Regions from separate parts of the Bradyrhizobium sp. USDA 4472 genome, predicted to be linked through region 2. Evidence: predicted binding sites of a transcription regulator. Region 2 holds the regulator's gene; the other holds the start of a gene.
What was found. The regulator LexA, encoded in region 2, represses DNA repair genes until DNA is damaged. The targets are predictions, from matches to a motif close to TGTTCNNNNTGTGTTCNG.

Region 1: ACVWZ4_RS06000 (DNA-processing protein DprA) is a predicted target of LexA. The motif match lies at 8,721-8,738, and genes of this name have one in related genera.

Annotation. Positions count from the first base shown of each region.
Region 1 covers NZ_JBSSAM010000001.1:1,336,870-1,346,809, forward strand. The annotation lists gene ACVWZ4_RS05965 (hypothetical protein) at 1-138, opposite strand, end outside; gene ACVWZ4_RS05970 (transposase) at 294-1,280, opposite strand; partial or broken gene ACVWZ4_RS05975 (IS3 family transposase) at 1,202-1,975, opposite strand; gene ACVWZ4_RS05980 (FAD-dependent oxidoreductase) at 2,184-3,959, opposite strand; gene ACVWZ4_RS05985 (phosphoenolpyruvate hydrolase family protein) at 3,952-4,815, opposite strand; gene ACVWZ4_RS05990 (Tm-1-like ATP-binding domain-containing protein) at 4,808-6,058, opposite strand; gene ACVWZ4_RS05995 (hypothetical protein) at 6,939-7,589, opposite strand; gene ACVWZ4_RS06000 (DNA-processing protein DprA) at 7,561-8,481, opposite strand; gene ACVWZ4_RS06005 (hypothetical protein) at 9,792-9,940, shown strand, end outside.
Region 2 covers NZ_JBSSAM010000001.1:6,064,463-6,074,402, forward strand. The annotation lists gene ACVWZ4_RS28495 (glutamine--tRNA ligase/YqeY domain fusion protein) at 1-1,495, shown strand, start outside; gene ACVWZ4_RS28500 (nuclear transport factor 2 family protein) at 1,532-1,918, shown strand; gene ACVWZ4_RS28505 (DUF2171 domain-containing protein) at 2,008-2,241, shown strand; gene ACVWZ4_RS28510 (ComEC/Rec2 family competence protein) at 2,338-4,623, shown strand; gene ACVWZ4_RS28515 (hypothetical protein) at 4,634-5,068, opposite strand; gene ACVWZ4_RS28520 (hypothetical protein) at 5,262-5,465, opposite strand; gene lexA (transcriptional repressor LexA) at 5,652-6,353, opposite strand; gene ACVWZ4_RS28530 (molybdopterin molybdotransferase MoeA) at 6,530-7,741, opposite strand; gene ACVWZ4_RS28535 (hypothetical protein) at 7,955-8,143, opposite strand; gene ACVWZ4_RS28540 (HAD family hydrolase) at 8,292-8,933, opposite strand; gene ACVWZ4_RS28545 (alpha-hydroxy acid oxidase) at 8,933-9,940, opposite strand, start outside.

The DNA of each region.
Region 1 (9,940 bases), 4.7 Mb from region 2:
TCCGATTAGCTTTTTATCGGATTCTGACATAGCCGATATTGCAGCCTCGATGCTCTTTGTCACCGCTTCTAATTCTTGGTGGTCCAGAGGTGCCTTGGAGGCGCGACTAACCATCGCGGCCAATACTGCGTCGGACATAATTTTATTATGGAGGTAGCGCTCCGCGCGCTTCTTGGCCCTAAGACTTTTAAGCCCTCAAAAAAAGTTTTGGCAGACGCTGCCCCGGCCGCCAAAGAAACTGCGACCGACATAAGCGATAGAAGATTTTCTGAGTCGATCATGTCATTGACCCGCTATGGAAATGGCCTGTCCAAAACTACATGCCAACGGAATCTCTCAGAGGTATGCAGAAACGCAACTGCTGCGAGTAAAGTTCCAGAGTAGTGATGAACCATTTGCTCCGCAAGGCCACCCGATACGGCGTCCAAGAGTAACGCTATTACAAATAATAATGAGTAAATTACTTGGGCAATTCTGTGTCCAGCAGTAAAAATAAAGGTCGCCGAAAGTATTGACGCAGTTATCATAATGTTTCCTAGGTCAATCTGACCCTTCTTGAGTAATTCAACAAGCAGAGGAAGACAGGGAAGCGCTAGGCACGCAAGTACACTCATCAGCCAAGTACCGACCTTGTCGGATGATCCATAGCAAATTATAAATAGGTTTTTGCAAAACCCGACTATTCTATTGAATACTTGCTTCATTACCTTTGTCGCATTCGCAATTGAAACGGGTTGCCGCTGCCAGTAGCCAGTGAAGTCCACCGACTTGCCCCGCTTCAAAGCCAGCACCGCGACCCGTTGCGTCTGGTAGCCGTTGGAGACTCTGCGGTTGTCCTCGCGCCATGAGGACTCCTGAGCATACCGCAGCAGGTACGGGCCAGCGACATGGTGATGAATGCCTTTTTCGGCGCGACGAAGGCGGGAGAAGTATTCTGCGGCCCAATTGGTGCAGGCGCCGTCAAAGCTGTACGCCTCCTGATGGTTGATGCGCTTCACCTCGAAACGCTCATGAAGATGGTCCCAAGCTGAGGCTTCGTCGGCGTGAACCGTCGTACCCTTGGCAATGCGGGACCGGATGAATGAGGCGGCTTGGCTTTCCGAGTTGAAGACGGCCGGGACGGAGTTGCCGTCGCGCTCGCGAACGATCACAACAACCTTGCGCTTGCCGTTCTGGTTACGAGTAAAGCGGCGGTCAAGGCGCGTCGCTCGACGATTGCCGTGAGTTCGCGGGCCACGCGCCGCCCCGAGATCGACGTGTCCGGAATAGCGCCCAGGCATTCCTTGGTGACGTCGTCAACGATGTTGAGGATGCGGAAGCGTCTGCCATTGGCAAACTGGTCGTGGACGAAGTCCAACGACCAGCGGGCATTTGGCTTGGCCTCGACTAGGATCGGGGCCCGGCTCCCCACGGCCTTGCGGCGAGCCCGCCGCTTGCGGACGGTGAGCCTTTCTCGCGATAAAGCCGGTAGATCCGGTTGAGCCCCGATGGCTCGCCCTCCCGCCGCAGCAGGACGAACAGGCGGCGATAGCCGAAACGCCGCCGCTCGTTGGCGAGATCGCGCAACCGGCCCCGCAGAACTGCGTCCTGCGGCTGGAGCGATAGCGGATCATCTCCCGATCCGCACCCACGATCGAGCAGGCCCGCCGTTCCGACAGGCTCATGACGGCCTGCAGATGCGCTACCGCAGCGCGCTTGGCGGCGGGCCCTACCATTTTTTTGAAAGGAGCTCACGGAGTGCGGCTGCATCGAGCATCTGTTCGGCCAGAAGCTTCTTCAGCTTTCCGTTCTCCTCCTCCAGGCCCTCAACCGCTTCGTTTCGGAAACGTCCATGCCGCCGAATTTGGCCTTCCAATTGTAGATCGTCGCCTCGGAGATCCCGTGCTTGCGAGCCAGATCGGCCGTCTTCGCCCCCGGCCTCATGCTCCTTCAGCACCGCAATAATTTGCTCTTCCGTGAACCGTGCTCGCTTCATCTGTCCGTCCTTCTTCAGGGCGGACTCTAGCTCCTTCTGGAGGAAATACTCAGTGGCCGGTCATTATGATTTTAGAGCACGATGTGCCTGAAAGCGATTACCTCAATCTTCCTATAGTCCGAATGTGTCTTTGCATTAATCGCGCGTCGCACGCCCTTGCCTTGCCGGAAGTCAGTCGTCGCAGGGCGAACAGGAGAGAACATTCGGCTTACGCTTGCGATGCCGCCGCGGGCTGTCCCTGTCGCGCCGACCGTACGACGCTGTCGACCGCGCGGTAGGCAAACACAATGGCCGGGCCGATCGTAATGCCCGCCCCAGGATAAATTCCGCGCATCGGCGAGGTCATGTCGTTGCCGCAGGCATAGAGACCTGCGATCGGCGCCCCATTTTCATTCAGGACCTGTCCCTCTGCATCGGTCGAAAGGCCGGTGGCTGTTCCAAGCGTTGCCGGGACAATTGGGAGCGCGATGAATGGGCCGTTTTTGATAGGCCCAAGGTTCGGGTTTTTCTTTCCGGCCGCCGGATCTCCTAGGGTACGGTTGAAAGCTGATTCACCGCGGTTGAAGAGCGGATCGCGTCCTTCAGCCGCGTGGGCATTGTGTTCTTCAACAGTCTTTTGGAGCTGGTTAGGATCGAGTCCCAATTCGCCCGCAAGCTCCGTAATCGTCCGGCCGATCTCGATGTACCCCAAACGGGCATACTTCTTGATGCTCAATGTCCATGGCCAGGGCAGCAGGTGCCCCATCCCCCTGCGGCGGACGAACTCCTTGTCGCAAATAAAATAGAACCGTTTGTCCGCCGGATAACCGTTGTTGAACATGGCAAGGCAGATATCATGATACGAATTGGATTCATTGACGAAGCGTTTGGCATTTGGTCCGACGGCGATGACACCCGGACGGCCACGATCGAGCCAGCCGTACGGCACAACTTGCGAGGAGCGACCGTTCCTGAGTATTGACACCGGCGTCCAGAAGCCACTCGATGCAACGTCGTTATCGATTGCAGCCCCGAGCTTGCCTGCGAGCGCAAGGCCATCACCCGTGACATCGCTGTGCGCCAGCGTATCATTGTGCTGGTGAGCTCCACTCAGCCGAGCGCGCAATTGACCGTTCCGCGCAAAGCCACCGGTTGCCAAGACCACTCCGTGCGAGGCGCGGACGCGAAGATTCGCGCCATCACGCTTCAGGATTGCGCCAGTAACTCTCCCGCCATCCCTGGTCAGTTCTATCGCCGGGCAGCGCGGCCAGATTTCAACGCCATATCTGCGCAGGCTGACCAATAGCCGCGCGATCAGCGCATTCCCACCACTAAGTTCAGTGCCCCTCCTGTAGCGCAGCCGATCGCCTGCGTAGCGGCTGACCCGGCGCAGCACGTGCTTGAGCGAGGCAGCCGACTGGAACGGATTGAGGAAGTTTCTGACCTCGCCGGATGAAATCATCATGCCGCCGAGCACCACGCGGATCGGATCACCGATCAAATCGAAATCCTTGCCGAGAAGCCGCCCGTCGTAAGGTGCAGGACTCAGCGCCCGACCCTTGTCGACCCCGCCGATCTGGTTCGAATGATAATCGGGAGCGGAGGCCAGGGTGAACTTGACTTCACTTCCATTTTCCAAGCTGGCGAGCGCTGTTGGTCCGTCTTCAAGATAGGCGTCGACGTGCTCGGGGCGATAATAATTGCCGAGTTCGTGTTGCAGATAGGTCTTCGCCTTCGCGATCGAATCATCAATTTTCGCCGCCCGAGCCTGCATTGAGCATGGAACCCAGATCATGCCGTTCGAGAGGGCGGTCGTCCCACCGAGCTTGGCGGACTTTTCGCAGACCGTGACGCGAAGTCCTGCCTTTGCTGCGTAGAGCGCTGCGGACAGTCCGGCCGCGCCGCTGCCGATCACGAGCACGTCCGTCTCCCAATCGTGAGATGGTTTGCTCGCTTTGGAGGACGGAGCTGTATTGGGCTGGAATTTGGTGATCGGGCTATTCATTCGTGTCTCGGTGCGGATTCTGCTGAGGATGTTGATGCTTTCGCGGGAGCGGAACGGCTTTGAATTTTTCGGCCGCAGCCTTCACTGCCCGCTCGATCGGGATCCGTTCGATGGAGGAGGCGCCAACGAAGCCGACACATCCGGTCGATCGGTAGACTTCCGAGGTATCCTGGGGCTCAGCGATTGCCCCGCCATGGCAAAGAAGGATCACGTCCGGGCGGACCGCTTGAGCCGCAGCATTGATCTCGTTGATGCGCCTGATGGCCTCTTCGATCGATTGTCCCTCCTCATGCCCCACAAGCCCGCCGCGCGTTGCGCCGACATGTGGGACGATGCAGTCGGCTCCCGCGGTTGCCATCGCTTTGGCATCGTGCGGGCTCGCGACATAGGCGAGCGAGAAGATGTTCTTCTCGCGGGCCGCCGCGATCATCTCAACCTCGCGCTCAAAGCCGAGCCCGATGCGGCCTCGCCGCTCGCGCCACTTCTCGCCCATCGTTGAAATGGTTGGGTAGTTGATCACGCCGGAGAAGCCGGCAGCCCAGAACTTGTCCAGAAGATCATCGAGGTCGAGTCGGAGAGGGTCCCAAGCCTCGATCCCGCCGATGACAGGAACAGAGGAGACAACGTTGCGGATCTCGGCCGCGAGCTCCAGGGTGCGCGCATTGGAATCGCCGATCCGGCTCGTCGGCAATCCCATCAACCGTGACAGCCCGGTGCTGTAGACCACAAGCATGTCGGCTCCGCCGAGAGATGCGCATTTTGCGACGAGCCCGCAACTGCTTGCCGCAGCAAGAACTGCCTTTCCGGCAGCAACTTGAGCTGTGATCTTTGCGAGTATTTCGGCCCGATCAAACATCCGCACGGCATGCCCCTCCTGCCGTCAATCGTTCAACGATCCACGAAGACGCCGCTTCCGCAAATTCCGGATCGTTGATGTGACAATTCAACTCGCGGGCGACGATCGAGGGCGGTAGGTTTTGCCTGACTGCGTCGAACCAGGCTTTATCGGCTTCAGGATTTCGGAAGATGCCACCCTCCTGGTCATAGTCAGACACCCCCTTGGCCGGCCACAACACGACGGTGGGCGCTTTTGCTTGCGCGAGGCGCTCTGCTGTAAGCCTGCCTATGCGCTCGTTCTCCTCAGCGTTCGTGCGCATGAGCGTCGTGAAGGGCGTATGGAAATAGAATTGGCGGCCCTTGAACTCGGCAGGCACGCTCGAGGGAGGGCCGAAATTCACCATGTCGACGGCCCCCGGGGCGACGAGTTGCGGAATCATCCGGAGAGAAGCAGCCTTTAGCCGGTCTGGACCTGCACTGGCAGTGCCGCCGACCAGCTCGTCAGCAAGCTCGGTCGTGGTCAGATCGAGCACCGCATCGAACTCACCGGCGGATACGAGCTGCTCCATCTTACGTCCCCCGGCGCCATTGGCCGGAAAGACGATCGCGTCGACCCCTGCCTCTCCGAGCCGCGCTACGCAGCGATTTGCCGCCGGCGTCGTGACCCCAAAGGCCGTGATTGCAACGGTCTTTCTCTCCCGCCGACCTTGAGCGGGCACATAATGCATCGCTGCCACTGCCCGCCCTGCATTCTCGAGAGCACGTTCGGTGAACGCGTTAATTCCGAAAAGGTCGACCAAGGTTGGATAGAGGATAATGTCATTGTGGAGGGCTAATTCGGCCAGGAGGGCCGGCCTGGCGCTACTCACCAGCAGTTTCGGAAATCCATATGGCAGATCCGATACAAGTTCACCAAAGACTGCGCTGCCTTTGCCGCCTGCCACTCCAACGATCGCGTCAATCGCACTTGTTCGCAGCAGCTCATTGACCTCCTCACGCGCGCTTTGAGCTATCGCCCGCAAGAGCTCGGCGGGTGCAGCGACCCGCGCATCGCTACCGCCGGGCTTGCTTCTGGCCCTTCCGTTTGATGTGCCTACATCGATCGTAAGAGTCTTGCGGCCGCAATGTTCGATGACGCGCGCGAGATAAGAGGTTTCGCGGCCCTTTGTGTCCAGGGTTGCGACGATCGCGACCTTGCCGGCACGATCGGACGGATGACCATCCCGGATCGACGTCTGGTCGTCCGCGCGATGGTTAGACACGATCTTCCTCCTAGACCTTTCAGGACATTCGGAGGTCTAGATCGAAGTGAAATGGCTCATAAGCCCGGATCCGAGCGCGACTGGGTAAAGTTGGGTAGGCGCGCAATGCGGCAGCCCCAGAACATCAAGAGTCCGTTCCGGGCCTATGCAGGGCCTGGCTTAACCAGTAGGGGCAATCCAGTCTGCGCGGACCTCCTGCGCACCACCAGCATTCAGAACGTGGTCGGCACCTCCAAGCGACGGGTCGAACATCAACGATCTCACCGAGCACAGGCGCGGAACAACGCGCAGATCCTGCTCCGCGAGATGAGCCAGCACCGCCTAAAGGCGATCCTCGGTCAGGGCGCAGTTTGGGCGTCGCGTGTCCCGCGCACAACATCTCCAGCCGCGCAGGAGGTGGCGAACGTCCTCCACATCGCCGCGGAGTTCCTCAATCAGGTGCTGCTGGAGATCGGGGCCGGCTGGATGGGTCATCAAAACGTCAAAGCTCTGCTGCGCCGCCTCAATCGGCTATCTGACCGAGGGCCACGTCGATGCTGTTTCTCATCGCCATGAACGGCGCGGCCTAACACCGTTCGCACCGAGCGCCGGCATGGGCTCCGGAGCCGGAGATGCTGCCCGAAGCGTTTACGGGACCTTGGCCTCGAAGGCCTGGCCGAGCCCGCTGCGAGCGGCTACTACCAAACGACCTGTCGCCGCTGGCGATGCCTCAGGTGCAGTTCATGAACGATCTTGCCGAAGCCGCCGCCACTTGCCATCCCGCCATGACAGGTGCTGCGCAGGCGCGCGATGAACGGCGACTTCGATGCGACCGCCGAGGAGAACGACGAATGGGCCGCAGGTCCCGAACAGGCCGCGTTTGCGCGAGCGTGGAGGGAAGTTAAGCCAGCAAATCGTCCAGCGACACTTCACCAAACGGGTTCGAGAATATCCTGCGGGCGATAAAAAAGCCCGTGATCCTGCTGCTCGGAAACCGCTTCGAAAGTACATTCTTGGCGGCGCGGAAGTGCGCGCCAGCGGTGAGGATGTCGTCTACGACGCCTATGTATTTGGGATCTGCCGCGCAGCAGAGCGCTTCGTCGATCCGATAGTTCGCCTCGATCTCTTCCGGCTTGAGTCTGTTTCCATCGTGAACGGCCTTCGTTGATCGGATTTGAACGATCAACTCTCGAACATCGACGGTCGCCTCAGATCTAATTGCTTTGCAAACCTGCGTCATGCGGTCATCGTGCATTGGATCGGACTTGATCTTCGAGGGTGGGATAGGTACCAGAACAGCTTCTGCCAGCCATTTGGGGTTAATGGCCGGGCCGAGAGCGGCCGCGCAGCTCGCGATGGCTATTGCTTTCCAGGTGTATCCCCCTGCACCTTTCTTCTTTTTCAGATTCAGAATGAGCGAATTGGTCTCGCTGTGGGCGTAACCCATTCCAGCCGTATACTCGTAGAGGAAAAGGCACTCATCACCTTCGGTGATGTAGTAGTGATCAGCCCTATTCTTGTCTTCAATTTTTTGGAAGCGGACTGCTGACACTTAGGGCGTCCCAAACGTCTTCCATGCTCTTGATGCGAATGGCGCCGCGGGCCTCAAAAGCCGCGGGCCACGTAATGTCCTTCCGCTGGAAGCATGAGTCGAGGATGAACAACTTGCGCCTCTGATGAAGCGCAGCCCTGGCTTGGGTAAGAGTTCCACTCGTCTCACCCGCCTCGACAATGATAGTCGCCTCTGTCATCGCGCTCATTGTGATGTTGCGCTCAGGAAAGAATAGCCGGTTGTGGGGGACCGCCTGGCTCGCATATCGAAGCACCGGCACTTGCGATATCAAAAGGAAATCCGTTGCTATTCGCTTCTGAAGGTCTGTGTTCTCCTTGGGGTAATAAACGCCAAGTGGCGTACCTATGACCGCAATCGTTCTTCCTTTAGCATCCAAAGCCGCGGTGTGGGCAGCCGTATCGATGCCGTACGCCAATCCAGAGACGACCGTGAAGTCCTGAGCAACTAGCTCCCGCGCGATTTTCTTTGCGCGCGCGATACCATCATCGCTTGGCTTTCGGCTACCAACCACGGCTACAGAGCGTGTCTCCGATAGCTCCCAAGTTCCCTGAAAGTATAGGAGCTCGACCGGATGCTTCGCATCGCGCAGCCGCATTGGGTAATTACCAGCGTGATGAATTCGGACGCCGAACCGCGTAACTCCTGCCTTCGACAGTTTTGTCATTACTTCTCTAGCGCGGGTTTCCGCTATGCTAGGAGGCACAAAGTCGGATGGCATCGCTGTCGGATCGGCAGCAAAACGATCAGCTATGGTCTTGAAAGTCGCCCCTTGCTGAAGCCACAGCTCCTCGTACGCGCCCATCTCGCGCGACGGTGAAATGGGTGCGATGGCTGGACCATCATCGTTTCTGGCGAGAAGAGCGGCGTTCATTGGGTTTCCATGATCATCTTTGCCCTTCGATTCTGGAATAGCAAAGGCAGGGTGTGGACTACTTTCAATCGGGCCGTTCGCATCCGGGCGCAAAGATGCCTAAAGCATCGTTTTCGCTCTGCGGCCGATTAAAGCAGAGCCATAGCCGTGGCTTTAGGGCAACTTCCAATTTTTGCAGACCGGGAACCACGAGAATGTCAGTAATGCGGAGGTCGTAAAAGCAGCGTCGCACCCCAGATAAGTACAAAATAAGAACAACACGTCAACGCCTTGATTGTGGTAGCGGCGACGGTTGAAGGGGACTTAATCCAGTACCCGAGCATAGGGCGCGTGTCCCGGTTCTCCACCTTGCGCCAGTGCCGCACCGTCGGGCTCGATCGGGCCTCTCGCCGCGCTTCGACACGATGCTCTCCAGCCTGAATTTGCAGCCCCCTTGCGTAACAGTTGGCCCGATCTCGCGATCTCGAACGGGCCAGGAAGATCCTCTCGGGTAGCGGCCCAGCGCCGGTCGGAGTCACCTTGCGCATCTCGAGCGGCAGCTTGCGTATGTTTTTCGCCGTCAGCCCAAATGTCCGAAGGCCTAGAGCTGGAGCTCGTAATTCGAGCTGAATGCAGCCGCCGAAGTCGGAGCAGCCGTCGGGAGTGATCTTCGCGAACTGCGCTTGACGATGCGCGCGAGAGCCAAACCAATCGGCAGAAGCGAGACCGCGTAGCGCTCACGGTCGGATACGGCCCTCGGCGTCCAGGTGATCACGCCACGCCGTGTCCGCCCCCGAAGCAGCCATGTCGATGCCATCCCATATTGTGATCGACCGGACAATGCGGCTCGTCACGTCCTCGCTTTCCTCATCTCAGCCGAGGCGCGCTCCGAGACAAAAAGATGCCGCTGCCGGCGTTTTCCAGCAGCGGCTCTAGTCAGGGAGGAGCAGACGAGCCGGTCTGCTAGCGGATTCGTATGGCGCTGATGGCTCGCAAGCATTTCTGACAATACGTTTCACGAGCCCTTTGATGACGCTCGCAGCTCGAGCAGCATATGCAAGTAGACGTGGACGCGAAGAGGTCACTCAAAGCAAACCGCAGGTAAGACTGATGATGACGCCGTTCGCCTTTCTCGCTTCCTGCCGGCCCGGCTCCGGCGTCGAAGATAGATATTACCTTGCTCCCCATGATCAACAGTGATGGTCTAGACCTGGAGGGAGCCGCGTGTAAGATCGCCGGAAGGTTGAACTGGGTAGGATTGGGTAGAAACCATGAGAGCCAAGGTCGTAGGCCGCCTTGCCGCAAGTCTTACCTCATCTCGCGATGATCAGATGACGATCTATGCGCCGTCGCTGCGAGCCCTTCCACAGAACGCCACGCTCGTCATGGCCACGCTTCCCGTTATCGATTGGAACGACTGTCTCCTGCGAGACCTGCAAGCGAGCCCCATACTCCCCGCTTTCTGCTACACGGCGATGGT
Region 2 (9,940 bases):
AGGCCGCTGTCATCTGCGCTTCGACGACACCAATCCGGTCAAGGAAGAGCAGGAATATATCGATTCCATCCAGGCCGACGTGCACTGGCTGGGCTACGACTGGGGCAAGAACCTGTTCTATGCCTCTGATTATTTCGACCGCCTGTACGAATGGGCGGAGCAGCTGATCCGCGACGGGCTCGCCTATGTCGACGATCAGTCCCAGGAAGAGATCCGGCTGTCGCGCGGCACGCTGACCGAACCCGGCAAGAACTCGCCGTTTCGCGACCGCAGCGTGGAGGAGAACCTCGACCTGTTCCGTCGCATGAAGGCGGGCGAATTCCCGAACGGCGCGCGCGTGCTCCGGGCCAAGATCGACATGTCCGCCGGCAACATCAACCTGCGCGACCCCGTGCTCTACCGCATCCTGCATGCGCACCATCCGCGCACCGGCACCAAATGGCACATCTATCCGAGCTACGACTACGCGCACGGCCAGTCGGATGCGATCGAGGGCATCACGCACTCGATCTGCACCCTGGAGTTCGAGGACCACCGGCCGCTCTATGACTGGTTCATTGAGAGATTGCCGGTGCCGTCGAGGCCGCATCAGTACGAAATGGCGCGGCTCAATCTGACCTACACGCTGCTGTCGAAGCGGGTGCTGACCCAGCTTGTCCGCGACGGCCACGTCGCGGGCTGGGACGATCCGCGGATGCCGACCATCGCGGGCATGCGCCGCCGCGGCGTGCCGCCGGCGGCGTTGCGTGAATTCGTCAAGCGCATCGGTGTGGCCAAGGCCAACAGCGTGGTCGACGTCGGCATGCTGGAATTCTGCATCCGCGAGGAGCTGAACCGCACCGCGCAGCGCCGCATGGGCGTGCTGCGGCCGCTGAAGGTCGTCATCGAGAACTATCCGGAAGGGCAGAGCGAGGAACTCGAGGCGATCAACCACCCGGACGATCCCAGCGCCGGCACGCGCAAGATCACGTTCGGCCGCGAGCTCTATATCGAGCAGGACGATTTCATGGAGAACCCGCCGAAGAAGTTCTTCCGCTTGTCGCCGGGCAACGAGGTGCGGCTGCGCTATGCCTATTTCGTCAAGTGCACCGGCGTGATCAAGAACGACAGGGGCGAGGTGGTGGAGCTGCGCTGCACCTACGATCCCGCGACCAAGGGCGGCAACGCGCCTGACGGCCGCAAGGTCAAGGCGACCATGCACTGGCTGCCGGCCGCAACGTCTGTCCCTGCGGAGATCCGCATCTACAACCAGCTCTTCGCCAACCCGAGCCCGGATGCCTCGAACTTCGCTGCTGACCTCAACCCGCAATCGCTGGAGATCCTCTCCGACGCCCGGATCGAGGCATCGGTCGCGGAAAGCAATTCGATCGAACCGATGCAGTTCGAGCGCCAGGGCTATTTCGTGCGCGACAAGGACTCCACGCCCGGCAAGCCGGTGTTCTCACGCACCATTGGCTTGCGCGATACGTTCGCCAAGGAAGTCGCCAAGGGCTGAGGCAAATGGCTGAGGCAAAGGGCTGAGGGACGCAAGATGTGCAGTGCAGCCGACGCCGCCGTTTCCGCCATCATCGCGAAATGGTGCGCCGGCTTCGCGACCCTCGATGCGGTTGCGCTGTCGTCGCTTTATTCAAAGAACGCATTCTTCTTCGGCTCCAACCCGAAGCTCTATCGGGGCAGGAATGGCGTGGCCGATTACTTCAACGGCCTGCCGCGCTGGCGCAGGCCGAGCGCGGCGTTCTCCGAGGTGCAGGCGGCGCAGGCAGGGCCCGATACGATCAACATGGGCGCGACCATCACGTTCGACCTGGCGGGCGAACGGCCTGACCTCGTCGTCAAGATCAGCTGGGTCATCATTCGCGAAGACGGCGACTGGAAGATCGTCAATCACCACGCCTCGGCGAAGGCGCCGTTGATCTGACAGGCGCGCCGCGCACGGCATCGTCATTCCGGCGCTGGAAACGAATGCGCGGGCGCCGGGTTGAGGTGGATCCACAGGAGCATCCCACCATGCAGAACATCGCTGAGCATATGGAAGTCATCGGCGCCGACGGTGTCCATATCGGCACGGTCGACAAGGTCGAAGGCAATCGCATCAAGCTGACCAAAAAGGACAGCGGCGAGGGCAGCCACAAGGGCCACCACCATTTCATCGACAAGGGCCTGGTTGCCGATGTCGAGGGCAACAAGGTTCGGCTGTCCGCCAAGGCCGATGTCGCCGTGACGATGGAAGAGGAAAAGTAGGGCGGAAGCCTCTTCGTTCCCGATTTGTGCCGCTATCCGTGCCGCCGCACGTTCCGGTAGCTTCCGTGCAGTAGCGTAGCGCAGGGTTGCTGAGGGATGGCGGAGCCGGGCCGGCCACAACGTGCCTCGCAAGGTATGGCCGGGACCTGGCCCGGCAGCGGCCGAACAGCGTCGGCCGGCGGCTTTGTGCCGGCAGGCTTCGGCGTCTGGTCGTCGATCGCCGGAAAGCTGGGTGATTGGGCGAAGGCCGAGGCCGGCGCTGGACGACTGTTCCCATGGGTCCCCATCGCCTTCGGCTGCGGCATCGCGCTGTACTTCGCCGCCGACCATGAGCCGGTGCTCTGGGTGACGGTCGCGACGGCGGGCGCGTCGACGCTTGGCGCGGTTCTGTTGCGGCGGAGCCGGTGGTTTGCACCCGCGATCATGATCGCGGCGGTTGCGGCCGGTCTTGCTGCGGCGACGTGGAGGACAGCAAGCATCGCCCACGCCGTGCTCGCAAAGCCGCTTTATTCCGTGTCGCTGTCGGGCTTCGTCGAGACCCGCGACATTCGCGAACGCACCGACCGGTTCGTGCTGCGCGTCACCGCGATGGAGGCGCAGCGCGGCGACGTCAAGCTCGAGCGCGTCCGCCTCTCCGTGCGCAAGGGGACGGCGCCCGATGTCGGCAGCTTCGTGCAGTTGAACGCCCGGTTGATGCCGCCGCTGTCGCCGTTGCGGCCGGGCAGCTACGATTTCTCGCGCGACATGTTCTTCCAGGGCATCGGCGCGTCCGGTTTCGCGATGGGGGCGATCACGACGGTGACGCCGCCGGTGTCAGGCGGATTGCAGTTGCGCTATGCTGCGCTCATGCAGGGCCTGCGCGATGCGATCGACGCGCGGATCCGCGCCGTGCTCGACGGCGACAACCGCGCAATCGCGACCGCGCTTTTGACCGGCCGCCGCGATGCGATCACCACGCCCGTCAACGATGCGATGTTCGTCTCGGGGCTTGGCCACGTGCTGTCGATCTCCGGCTATCACATGGCGGTCGTCGCTGGAGTCGTCTTCTTCGCGGTCCGCGCGCTGTTGGCGCTGATCCCCGGGCTGGCGGCCGGATTCGCAATCAAGAAATGGTCGGCGGCCGCGGCGCTGGTGGCCTCCGCATTCTATCTGCTGCTCTCGGGCGCGGAGGTCGCAACCCAGCGATCGTTCTTCATGACCGCGGTGGTGCTGATTGCCGTGATCGTCGACCGTCGCGCGATCACGTTCCGCACGCTGGCGGTGGCGGCGCTGATCGTGCTCGCGGTTGCGCCGGAAGCGCTGGTGCATCCGAGCTTCCAAATGTCGTTTGCGGCGACGCTCGGGCTGGTGGCAATGGTGCAGATCGGGATGCCGAACCTGCTTGCCTCGCCCGATCATTCGACGACGGCGCGGATTGCGCTGTGGGGCGGCCGCGAGATCGCGATGCTGTTCATGGCTTCCATGATCGCGGGGCTTGCGACCACGCCCTATGCCGCCTTCCATTTTCACCGCGTCACGCCCTACGGCGTGCTCGCCAATCTCGGTGCGATGCCCGTCGTCTCGGCGCTGGTGATGCCGGCCGGGCTGTTGGGACTGCTCGCGGCTCCATTCGGGCTGGACGGCGTGTTCTGGTGGCTGATGGGGATCGGCATCGACTGGATGATTGTGGTCACCCGCTGGGTGGCGGCATTGCCAGGGGCTATCGGCCATGTCGGCGCCTTCGGCACCGCGCCGCTGGTGACGGCGAGCCTGGGGCTTGTCCTGATGGGGCTGTTGCGCACGCCGCTGCGCTGGTCGGGTGCGATCGTGCTTGCGGTCGCAACGATCTGGGCCTTGTCGGTGCGGCAACCCGACATTCTCATTGCCGCCGACGGCCAGAACGTCGCGGTGCGCGGCAAGGATGGGCAGCTGCATCTGATCAGGACGAAGAAGGACAATTTCCTTCTCAAGGAGTGGCTCGCGGCGGACGCCGACCCGCGCGATGCCGCCAGCGCTTCGCTCGGCGACGGCGTGTCGTGCGACGATGCCGGCTGCGTGACGCCGCTTGCCGACGGCCGCATGATTGCGCTGGCGCTGCGCATCGACGCGCTGGCCGACGATTGCAGCCGCGCAGCGCTGGTGGTGACGGCGAGGCCTGCGCCGCCCGATTGCGCTGCAATGGTGATCGATCGGCCGCGTCTGGCGAGCCAGGGCGCGCTTGCGCTGACACAGCGCGGTGACGGTTTTGCGGTTCAGCCGGTGAGAGCGAGGGGCGCAAACCGCTCCTGGTCGCCGGTGGCGCCCGGCGATGCAGATTTCGGCCAAACCCTCAAGCCACGGTCGGCAGCTCCGCGGACCAAAGACGCAACGCCGTCGGAGGCCGACCTTCAGGCCGAGGACTAGAATCGACGCTTCAGCCGATCGGCAGGCGTGGCGGCGTCGTGCGACTGTCGGCGGCCACTTGCGGCTTGTGCTCGCGCTCGCCGAGCGGCTGGGTCACGGGCAGTTGCAGCACGGTTGCGCGCTGGCCTTCGACGAGCTGCGTCACCAGCACGTATTTGCCATCGGGGAATTCGATCGCGTCGTGATGGCGATCGGGAATGTGCGGATCAACCTTGCCGAACTTGCCTACGCGGGAATTGATGGTGCGGGTCCAGATCCACCTGTTGTCGTAGCGGACGTTGTCGGCGAAGGCGAGCTCCGTTCCCGGAAGCAGGCAGACCGCGACCGACATGTCGGCTTCAGAGGCGAAGCCGCGCGTCGAGGTGCCGCGGAACGTTGTCGTGACGATCGTCTCGCCGACTTCTGCGGGACGCGTCGCGACGGCATGCAAGCTATAGTCACACATCGGGTGCTCCTCATCGGGGATAGCAACCCGCGCCTCTGTCCTGGAGGCGCCGGCCTCTATCAGAGTTGAAGCCTGCAAGGCTCTGCTTGGTTGTAGGCAAATCTGCGGCTCCGATCCGCGAGCCGCAATCACATTATCTTTCCCGAACGGCTGGGAACAAAGCTTGCCTCCGTGCATTTGGGAGGCTTCGCGCTCAGCGTCCGGCCGGCGCGGACCAGCCGGAATATTGCCAGCCGGGCTGCGCCTGTTGCTCGATGGCGTTGCGGGCATCGCGGATCTGCGCGCTCGTCGCCTGCGGCACCTTGCCGAGGCGATGCTGCGCATGCGCAGCAAAGGCGTGCGATCCGGACGCTGCGATCAGCGTCATCGTGACGGTGCTCAGGATGATCTTGCTCATCATTCTCTCCTCAGTCTCCCTGGAGGCCCATCGAAGCGAGTGTGCTTCGTTGCGGCATGCCGGGGATGTAGGGCTGGAGAGGTGGCGGGATAATCTGTGCAGAACCAGAAAGTCTATCCAGCCGGAGCGGACAATCGTCCGCTCCAATCGTTGATCGCAGTCACCGATCGCGCGAGAACGTGGCGCTCAGTACTTGCGATAGAGACCGATCAGCTTGCCCTGGATCTTGACCCGGTTGGGGGGCAGGATGCGGACCTCATAGGCGGCATTCGCTGGCTCGAGCGCGATCGAGGCGCCGCGGCGACGGAAGCGCTTCAAGGTGGCTTCCTCGTCGTCGATCAGGGCGACGACGATGTCGCCAGTGTCGCAGCTCTCGTTGCGCTGGATGAGGGCCATGTCGCCGTCGAGGATGCCGGCGTCCACCATGGAATCGCCGCGCACTTCGAGCGCATAGTGCTCGCCCGCGCCGAGCATGTCGGGCGGAACGCTGATAGTGTGGCTGCGGGTCTGCAAGGCTTCGATCGGCGTACCGGCCGCGATCCGGCCCATGACGGGCACCGCGACGGGACGCTCGCCCTCATCCGCCGGCGGGCTCGACGTCATGCGCACCTTGCCGAGGTTGCCCTCGATGACGCTCGGGGTGAAGCCGCGGCGATTGCCGGCGGCGGCCTGGAGCTCGGGCAGCTTGATCACCTCGATCGCGCGGGCGCGGTTGGGCAGACGGCGGATGAAGCCGCGCTCCTCGAGCGCAGTGATCAGGCGGTGGATGCCCGATTTCGAGCGCAGATCGAGCGCGTCCTTCATCTCGTCGAAGGAGGGTGGTACGCCGCTTTCCTTCAGCCGCTCGCTGATGAACCGCAGGAGCTCGTATTGTTTGCGCGTTAACATCTCGACCAAAATCCCCCTGGTGATGTCGTTCAATTCCGAGACGCTGAATTCAGCCATAAGCCGCTACATGCTCGAAACAAATCATGAACGGACACTATATGTTCGATACATGTTCCGCAACTGCTTAATTTGCCGTGAACGCGACGAAGTTCGCGGAACGCACGCGAACGAAGCGGTCAGACGGGCAGCCGCAGCACCTCGCAAGCGGTGCCTGCTTCGGCCTTCGGCGCGAACGGTGCGCGCACGAGAAGTGCCTGTGCCGCAGCCAGATTCGAAAGCAACGAGGAGTCCTGATGATCGACGGGAACGGCGACCAGCGTGCCGTCGTCACGCTCTGCCAGCCGCGCGCGCAGATAATCTTCGCGCTGATCGTTGGCGCCGACATCGCGGCCGAGCACGGCGCGCTCGCGGCGATGATGAACCACCGAACGCCCCGACAGCGCGCGAATCAGCGGGACCAGAAACAGGAAAGCGCAAACGTAGGATGATACGGGATTGCCGGGCAGGCCGATCACGCGCATCGATCCGAGTTGCCCGTTCATCATGGGCTTGCCCGGTCGCATCGCGATCTTCCAGAACGCCATCGAGATACCTTCGTCCCTCAGTGCCTGTTGCACCAGATCGTGGTCGCCCACCGAGGCACCGCCGGTCGTGATCAGGATGTCGGCGCCGCTCTCGCGCGCGCGACGGATGCCCGATGTGGTGGCGGCAAACGTATCGGCCGCGACCCCGAGATCGATCGTGTCGGCACCTTCGCTGCGAGCCAGAGCATGAAGGGCATAGCCATTGGAATAGACGATCTGGCCGTGGCCGGGCGTCGAGCCCGGCATCACCAGCTCATCGCCGGTGGCGAGAATTGCGACCGTCGGCCGGCGGCGGACCGCGAGTTGCGGATGGTTCATCCCGGCGGCGAGTGCGAGGTCGCGCTCCGTGAGCCGCGTGCCGCTGCGCAGGAGCACGTCGCCCTCGCGGAAGTCGATGCCGGCCGGGCGGATGTGTCGTCCGGTGATGGCGGCTTCCTTGATCGTGATGCACTCGCCGTCGGCGACGGTGTCCTCCTGGATCACCACGGCATCCGCGTTATCGGGAACGACGCCACCGGTGAAGATCCGCACGGCTTCGCCGGCGCCGACCCTTCCAGCAAACGGCCGGCCGGCTGCGACTTCGCCGATCACCGTGAGCCGTGTGTCGACCTCGGCCGCATCGGCCGCACGCACGGCATAGCCATCCATCGCCGACATCGCCTCAGGCGGCTGCGTCCGCCGCGCCGCGACATCGCGCGCAAGCACGCGATGAAAGGCCCGATCGAGCGCGACTGTTTCCTCAGCCAGCGGCTCCGCTCCCGCGAGCACGGCAGCAAGCGCATCGGATACCGGCATGAGGGCCACGGTGAAAACTCCAGCTACGCCCATTCGGGCAAATCAGCGGCGAGAGTTCTAGCCGAGCGGGAGCGTCCAGGCAAAGCAGCCGCACAAGATGATTTATCCCACCCCTGGAGCCGTGGGACGAAGCTGGAGGTTCAGCCGGGGCATGATCTGGAGAGCGACGCATACCGGCACAACGACGGCCAAGGCAAAGACAAGAGCCGTGGCCAGCATCGGTCAGGTCCCCGGCGGCTCGCTCGGACTGACATCAGGCGCTTTGGGATTCTTGTCGGGCATTGGATCGGCCTGGGCCTTCAGGTCGGCGGCCTTGCTGATCAGTTTTGCGGAGAGCTCAGAATTCGAGGTGGTCCTGGCGTATTTCATCAGCAGGGAGGCCTGCTTGGTGAGGTAGGTTTTGCCCAACACGATGATAAGTCCAATGTAGAATTCCCAACGGACTATAGAGTCCGGAGCCGGGGATTCCGTTCCCGGAACTCTGTACAAAAATGCACAAAGGGTTTTGGTTCCCGAGTTCCAGTGAAATTGCCTCCGGAATCAGAGCCGGGTTGCCAAGTCAGATCCCCAGCGCCTTCAGGGCATTTCCGACGTCGGTCGGCGAGGTCACATGCACCGCGGTCAGGCCGCGCGCCCGTGCACCTTCCACGTTCTCGGCGAGATCATCGAAGAACACGATGCGGTTCGCGGGCACCCCCATCGCGGCGACGACATGGTCGAAGGCCTCCGCATCGGGTTTGCGCAGCCCGATGCTCGAGGACAGGTAGAGCTCGCGGAAATGCCCGAGCAGGTCGGCATATTCCTTCGAAAAAAAGTCCACATGGGGGCGGTTGGTGTTGGAGAAGGCATAGACCGGCATCTGCTTCGCCGCACGCGGCAGCAGCTCCGCAATATCAGGCATCTCGCCGGCGAAGATCGCGTTCCATCCTTCGAGGAACTGCGCATCCGAGATGCCGATGCCGAGCGATGCGCGCAGCGAGGCAAAATAGTCCTCGTCGCTGATCTTGCCGACCTCGTGCAGCCGGTAGGCCTCGCTGTCGCGCATATAGCGCGCGACGATGGCTTCCGGCTCGCAGTCGGCATGTCGCGCCCAGCAGGTGATCGCCTTGGAGAAATCGATGTCGAGCACGACGCGTCCGAGATCGAACAGAAGCGCATCGGCGCTACCAGGCGAGAGCGAGGTCACTTGCGTCCTTTCCATCAGTATCGGTAGGGTTCGTGGTCGAACAGCGGGAATGCGCTGAACACGCTCGGCGCGTTGGTTGCGGTGGCCGGGTGCAGACAGGATTTGTCGACCTCGGCGAAGGAGGTGGCGCCCAGGAGACCGAGGCAGCGCAGCACCTCGTCCTCGAGCAGCTCGAGCATCCGCGCCACGCCGGTCTCGCCCGCCGCAGCCAGTGCCCAGCATTGCAGCCGGCCGATGCCGACGAGGTCTGCGCCCGCCGCGATCGCCTTGACGATGTCGGTGCCGCGGCAGATGCCGCCATCGACCATGATCTTGGCGCGGCCCTTCACCGCTTCGACGATCTCGGGCAGCACATGCATGGCACCGCGGCCGTGATCGAGCTGACGGCCGCCATGGTTGGAGACGTAGATCCACTCGACGCCGTGATCGACCGCGATCTGCGCGTCCTCGGCAGTGGCGATGCCCTTGAGGATCAACGGTATCCGGAACTTGTCCTTGACCATTTTCACGGTCCGCCATTCCAGGCCCTTCTGGTAGTCGCCTCCGGTGGCGCGCAGACGGCTCTCGCGAACGTAGCGCTTGGCGATGTCACGCTCGCGACGGCTGTAATGGGCGGTGTCGACGGTCAGGCAGAAGGCGGCATATCTGGCCTTCTCGGCGCGGCTGACGACATCGGCCACGAACGCGTCATCGCCGCGAACATAGAGCTGGTACATGCGCAACGCATCGGGGGCGGCTTCGGCGGTCTTTTCGAGGCCAGGTTCGGAAACCGAGCTCAGCATATGGGCGGCGCCGAATCTGCCGGCGGCGCGGGCAACGCTGGCGGCTCCAAGCGGATCGAAGATTTCCAGCGCGCCGACAGGCGCAAGCACGACAGGCAGGCGCATGTTGCGGCCGAACTGCTCGACGGAGCCATCGACCTTGCGCACGTCACGCAGCACTCGGGGGCGAAAAGCGATCTCGTCCAGCGCCATGCGGTTGCGACGCATGGTGGTCTCGGTCTCGGCCGCACCGACGATGTA